Regions from separate parts of the Geobacillus thermopakistaniensis genome, predicted to be linked through region 1. Evidence: riboswitches for the same ligand, from Rfam matches in the RefSeq annotation. Region 1 holds a riboswitch; the other holds the start of a gene.

Region 1 (3,419 bases):
CTCAAGAAAAAAGTCGGAAAACCGCTCACCATTCATCGTTATTGGAAGGCATCCTTCGAGCCCATTCGCCAATCGGAAGAGGAGCTTGTAAAGAAAATCCGCGATGCGCTGTTTGATTCGGTCAACGTCCATATGCGCAGCGATGTGCCGGTCGGTGCGTTTTTGTCGGGAGGCATTGATTCATCGTTCATCGTCGCCATCGCGAAACAATTCCATCCGCACCTGAAGACATTTTCCGTCGGGTTTGAGCGGGAAGGGTTCAGTGAAATCGATGTCGCAAAAGAAACCGCAGAGAAGCTTGGGGTAGACAACATTAGCTATGTCATCTCACCGCAGGAGTATATGGAAGAGCTGCCGAAAATTATGTGGCATATGGACGATCCGCTTGCCGATCCTGCGGCTGTGCCGCTGTATTTTGTCGCTCGTGAGGCGAGAAAGCATGTCACGGTTGTGCTTTCCGGCGAGGGGGCGGACGAGCTGTTTGGCGGCTACAACATTTACCGCGAACCAGAGTCGTTGCGGCTGTTTGCGCGCATGCCAAACATCGTAAAAGCGGTGTTGCGGGTGATCGCGAAGATGCTTCCGGACGGAATGAAAGGAAAAAGCTTTTTGGAGCGCGGAACGACGCCGCTTGAAGAACGGTATGTCGGCAATGCGAAAATCTATAGCGAAAAGGAAAAAGCGGCGTTGCTCAAAACGTACCAAGAGGGGCGCGAATATACGGCGGTGACGGCTCCTTTTTACCGCGAAACGCTTCATTACCCACCCGTCAACCGGATGCAGTATATTGATCTTCATACATGGCTAAGGGGCGATATTTTAGTCAAAGCGGACAAAATGACGATGGCCCATTCGCTTGAGCTGCGCGTTCCCTTTTTAGACAAAAAGGTATTTGAGGTTGCTAGGCAAATCGCCCCTGACATGAAAACAGCCAACGGCACGACGAAATATATTTTGCGCAAAGCGGCCGAGGGCATCGTACCGGATCATGTGTTAAACCGGAAAAAATTAGGGTTTCCCGTGCCGATTCGCCACTGGCTGAAAAACGAAATGTATGACTGGGCGAGACAGCTCATCAACGAAAGCGAAACTGATCATCTGTTCCATAAGGACGTGCTCTATCGGCTGCTGGATGAACATGCCCGCCACAAGGCGGATCATAGCCGCAAGCTGTGGACGGTCTTGGCGTTTATGGTTTGGCATCAAGTCTATGTGGAAAAGAAGTACGATTTTGCTCCATCCGTACAAAACGAGAAGCGGCCAGCGTCTGTTTTGGAGGCGTAGCAGGGAAACGACAGGGCGTTCTAAGGGCGACACCTAGAACGCCTTTTTCGATGGTGCGGACAGTTTCCTTGCCTTTGGCGAAGCGAAAGAGAAAATTTGCTTTCTCCCGCTCTTGCAATTCTCCCGGTTTTGGTATATGCTTGTTCCATCAGGATGATCATCTACTATATATTGTTTTGTTCTATTTTTTAAACAACTATATATCGTTGCGCCAAGCAATGGTGTCCATCAGGACTTAATAGGGAATCCGGTGTGAATCCGGAACTGCCCCCGCAACTGTATGTGCGGACGAAATGGGATGGCCACTGGCGGCAAGAGCCATTCAGCGCGCCGCTGGGAAGGACCCAAAGTAGGACGATGCACGAGTCAGGAGACCTGCCTTGCTTGGAACGTTTCATGTTCTTCGGGGTGTGAGAAGATGAAACGATAGGGGAAAAGAACAAGGGGTTCGTCTGCCTTTTTCCGTCTGTCGTTTCATCCGCTCGCCTGCCCGAGCGGATTTTTTTATGGAGGAGAGGGGAAACGAATGACAGTGTCCACGAAGTCTATTGTTGTCGATGATCAAGGAAAAGAGAAATCATTTTCGCGCGAGGAGTTTGCTAGGTTGGTGGAGCAGGCGGCGGCAGACTTTGTCCGTTTGTCGCTCGAGGAATATGAAGAACGTGTATGGCAGCTTCTCAGCCGAAAAGAGATGGTCACCTTCGAGCAGCTGTATCAAACCGCCATTTTGGAAGGGCTGTCGTATATTAGTGAGGAGGAGCCGGACTGGACGTTTGTGTGCGCCCGGCTGTATTTGCGGCAATTGTACCGTGAAGCGGCGCGGCAGCGTGGGTATGACGAGCGCGAGCGGTATGGCGATTTCTACTCGCTGCTTGTTGCGCTGACGGAACAAGGGGTGTACAGCCCGTTCTTGCTTGAACGTTATACGAAAGAAGAAGTCGACGCCATCGGTGCGTTTCTTGATCCGGAGAAGGACAAGCTGTTTACGTACATCGGGCTGCGCACGCTCGCTGATCGGTATTTGGCCCGCGATTATGAGCGGCGGTTGTATGAATTGCCGCAGGAGCGGTTTTTGGTCATTGCCATGACGCTCATGGCGAATGAACCGCCAAAGCGGCGGCTTGAGTTGGTGAAGGAAGCGTATTGGGCGTTAAGCAACTTATACATGACCGTGGCGACGCCGACGCTTGCCAATGCCGGAAAGTCATACGGCCAGCTGTCGAGCTGCTTTGTCGACACGGTCGATGACAGCTTGCAAGGGATTTACGACAGCAACACCGACATCGCCAATTTATCGAAATCGGGCGGCGGCATCGGCGTCTATTTAGGCAAAATCCGGTCGCGCGGCAGCGACATCAAAGGATTCAAAGGGGTCTCCTCCGGCGTCATCCCGTGGATGAAGCAGCTGAACAATACAGCGGTGAGCGTCGATCAGTTAGGACAGCGAAAGGGAGCCATTTCCGTCTATTTGGATGTGTGGCATAAAGACATTTTTGCGTTTCTCGATGCGCGGCTCAACAACGGTGACGAACGGCTGCGGACGCATGATTTGTTCACCGGCGTTTGCATCCCTGATTTGTTCATGGAGCAAGTCGAACAGCGCGGCGACTGGTATTTGTTTGATCCGCATGAAGTGCGGAAGGTGATGGGGTTTAGCTTGGAAGATTTTTATGATGAGGAAAAAGGGTGCGGGAGTTTCCGCGAGAAATACTGGCAATGTGTCAACGAACCAAGACTGTCGAAAGAAAAAGTGCCGGCGATCGAAGTGATGAAAAGCATCATGCGCAGCCAGCTCGAGTCGGGGACGCCGTTTATGTTTTACCGCGATGAAGTGAACCGGCAAAATCCGAATCGCCATCTCGGGATGATCTACTGCAGCAACCTTTGCACGGAAATCGCGCAAAACCAAAGCCCAACGGTGATGAAGCGGCAATATGTAAAAGACGGGATGATCATCATTGAAAAAATACCAGGCGATTTTGTCGTCTGCAATTTATCGTCGATCAACTTGGCGCGGGCGGTGACCGATGGGGTTTTGGCGCGGCTGATCCCGATTCAAATGCGGATGCTCGATAATGTCATTGATTTAAACAATATCCCTGTGCTGCAAGCCGGCCTGACGAATCAAAAATACC
Region 2 (3,419 bases), on a different contig from region 1:
GAGACAGCGGCAGCAGCACCCGATAGTTTGGCCCGCACACAAGCCGAACCATATGCGGAACAACGAGCCCAACAAAACCGATCGTCCCGGACACCGACACCGCCGCGCCGGTGAGCAGCGCCGCCGCCGTCAAAATGATGACTTTTCGGCGCGTAACATCAACGCCGACATGAAGCGCCGCCGCCTCGCCAAAAGCAAACGCGTTCAACTCGCGGCCGTTGGCGAGAAGCACCGCCGCGCCGATGAGAAAAAACGGCAACAAAAGCCCGCTGTATTTCCAGCCGCGCATCGCGACGCTTCCCATCAGCCATGAGATGATTTGCCGCAATTCTTCCCCGGTCAAAGCGATCATCAGTGAAATGAAGGCGCTGAAAAACGCGCCGAAGATAATGCCGGCTAAAATGATCGTCTCAACCGACAGCTGCGGCTCAACCGCGCGAGTGAACGCCAAAACGGCGACAAGCGTCGCCATGCCGCATAAAATGCTCACGATCGGCAGCGTGAACGTGCCAAAGAGCGGCCATTGCCAGCCGAGAAAGATGACGAGCACCGCCCCGACCGAGGCGCCGGACGAGACGCCGAGCGTGTACGGATCGGCGAGCGCATTTTTCAGCAACCCTTGGAACGCCGCGCCAGCCAGCGCCAATGACGCCCCGACCAAAAAAGCGAGCACGACGCGCGGCAAGCGGATCGCCATCACGATCGGCACCCAATCGGCCGGAATGTCAGACGGAAGCGGCATACCAAACCATTCGGACGCAAGAATGCGAACAATAGAAGAAAAGGGAATCGACAGCGATCCTGTCGATATCCCTACGAGCAACGATAACATGGCCGCCGTGACGGCCAATATATACATCCACGTTTTACTTGAACACATCCGGGTAAACGGCTTTGGCAAGTTCCTCGACCCCTTCGACAAGGCGCGGACCCGGGCGGCTTACTAAGTCGGTGTTGACGTCATACACCCGCTTGTTTTTCACCGCCGGCACGTCTTTCCAAGCAGCGCGCGCAAACACTTGCTTCGCTCCGCCGTATGTCGTGATGATCACATCCGGCTTATAGGCCACTGCTTTTTCTTCCGTCACCATCGGCCAGCCTTCCAAGCTGCCGGCGACGTTTTTCGCTGAAATCACTTGAAGCATCTCATCCATAAACGTCCCTTTGCCGGCCGTATACAGCTGCGGCGGCGGCGACACTTCAATCCAGACGTTCGCTTGTTTGTCCGCCGGGATTTGTTTCGCTTTTTCTTGAATTTGCGCAAGCTTCTCTTTCATCTCATCAATCACTTGCTTCGCTTTGTCCGACGCCCCGGTCGCTTTGCCGATCAATTCGATGGACGCATACACATCGTCGAACGACTTCGCGTCATTCACGACAAGCACGGTGATGCCGGCGTCTTTCAATTGCTTGAGGCCATCGCGCGAGTTATGGGCGCTTGACGCGTGGGCCAAGACAAGATCCGGTTTGAGCGAAATGATTTTCTCGACGTTGAATTCCATGCCGCCGATTTTCGTTTTCGTTTTGACGTCTTCCGGGTAATTGTCAAAATCGCTGACGCCGACGATCTTATCGCCCAACCCCAACGCATAGGCGATTTCCGTATTGCTTGGGATGAGTGAGACGATCTTTTTCGGTTCCGCTTTGATCGTGACATCCTCGCCAAGCCCGTCTTTCACCGTCACCGGAAACGCCGCTTGTTCCGTTTTCGGTTCTTCTTTTTTCGCTGGCTGGGCGTTGCTATTGGCTCCACCGCTGCAGCCGACCAGCACGGCGGCCAGAAGGAAGAACACCGCCACCACCGCCGGCCATGTCCAACGTTTCATCCGTCATTCCCCCTTCAGTGATGTATGTACAATAAAAAACGCCCATTCCGCCTAAATCTGGGAATGAGCGCGAAACAGACCGCCAATGGGCACAACAATGCCCTATGCGACTGTTTCCGCGTCTCACCCCCCGAAGATTCGGAAACTGCGGCAAGCAAGGCAGGTCTACTGGCTCATGCTTCATCCTACTCTGAAGCCTTCCCGTACGGAAAACAGCGCAAGCCATCCGTCCGTACAGTGGCGATTTCATTTCGTCCGCATTGACAGTTGCGGGGACAGCTCCGGATTCCCACCGGATTCCCTATTAAGCCTTTTCGGCGCCTTGCTGCGAGTTGATTTAGTTATCGGATATGGACATTTTTATATTAAAGCAAGGCCTGGCATTTGACAACTGTGAATTTACAGTGGGCTGGCGGCAGGCGGTCATCGATCACTTTTGCGGTCAGGCAGCTCGGCTCCAGTGTCCGTGTTTTGTACGGAACGCCGCATGCGCCGTTGCATCGAGCTCCGCGATGTCAAATGCCGCCATGTTGCCTATTCATCGATTCCCACAAACCTCATCTTTTGAGTTTCTTCCGGCTGCGGAGAAACGTTCCTTTTCCATATGTCGCTAAAAAAATTAGGAAAGACGCCCCACCTCTGGCACGGCGTCTTTCCCCGATACAACCTTCATCTCGTCACTGTTGAATATATTTGTCAAACACAAACCCGAAATCCTTCACCGTATAGTTCTTTTTCGCTTCCGTCAGCCAGCAAAAAGCGTATTCATTCACGGCCTGAAAATCCGCCGACACATTGACGCCGTCGCCGCGCATGTTGGCAAACACCTTGACCGCCAGTTCCAAACTCCGCTCAGCATAGTGGAATTTCATTTCGTTTTCATGGCAAATCTCCGCGATCGCCAGCAGCGATTTATACAAATCTTTCAATTCCTCAATATGCTTTTTATGCACATCAATCGAATAGCAGTGCGACCCGATTTTAAATTTGATTTCCGCGTCCAAGTCGACCGTCCCGGCTGTTTCGAGCGACACGTCGGAAATCGGATGCTTATAGTAATCGTAGCGGCGCAGCGTCCGTTTTTTGCTCGCAGCGCTCGTGCCGTCCAGATGAATGAGCGCGCGGTTGGTGAAGCAATACTCATCCGATTTCGATTTGATAAGAAAATAGATTTTTTCTCCATCCTCGTGCATCACATAATCATCGGCATCTACTTTGTCATAGTCTTTCGGTTGAATAACCGAGCCGATGTCGCTTAGCCCAAGCACATCGGCGGCGACTTTTCCAAACATGCTCATGTTCGCCCGGCTCCTTCCATGTTTTATCGGCGCCCGCCTATTGCGGATGAACGGTGTTTTGCCTTAACAAGGCGCCGTACTCTCATTCGTAATACGTCGCGATCGAAAAAATGTTTCATCGTCGGCAAAAAACGAAAGACCCAACGCCTTTTATGACGGCGTCAGGCCTTACAAGCAACTACAGTTCCCCGCTTAGACGGGAGTCTTTGTTCGTGAGTCGCAAAAAGACCAGATAAACGAGTCCAATCGCGATCCAAATCAATCCTAGCTTTTTGCTGAGCGGGTCCAGATTCAT

The links. Region 1 has a riboswitch for cobalamin ahead of T260_RS130075 (ribonucleoside-diphosphate reductase subunit alpha). Riboswitches for the same ligand answer to the same signal wherever they lie in the genome.
Region 2: linked by a shared signal. The riboswitch ahead of T260_RS131040 (ABC transporter substrate-binding protein) and the one ahead of T260_RS130075 (ribonucleoside-diphosphate reductase subunit alpha) in region 1 are both predicted to bind cobalamin.

The regions. Positions count from the first base shown of each region.
Region 1 covers NZ_AYSF01000046.1:14,908-18,326, forward strand. The annotation lists gene asnB (asparagine synthase (glutamine-hydrolyzing)) at 1-1,284, shown strand, start outside; cobalamin riboswitch at 1,486-1,681, shown strand; gene T260_RS130075 (ribonucleoside-diphosphate reductase subunit alpha) at 1,811-3,419, shown strand, end outside.
Region 2 covers NZ_AYSF01000042.1:24,592-28,010, reverse strand. The annotation lists gene T260_RS131035 (FecCD family ABC transporter permease) at 1-901, opposite strand, end outside; gene T260_RS131040 (ABC transporter substrate-binding protein) at 867-1,826, opposite strand; cobalamin riboswitch at 1,968-2,166, opposite strand; gene T260_RS131045 (PH domain-containing protein) at 2,504-3,118, opposite strand; gene T260_RS131050 (APC family permease) at 3,303-3,419, opposite strand, start outside.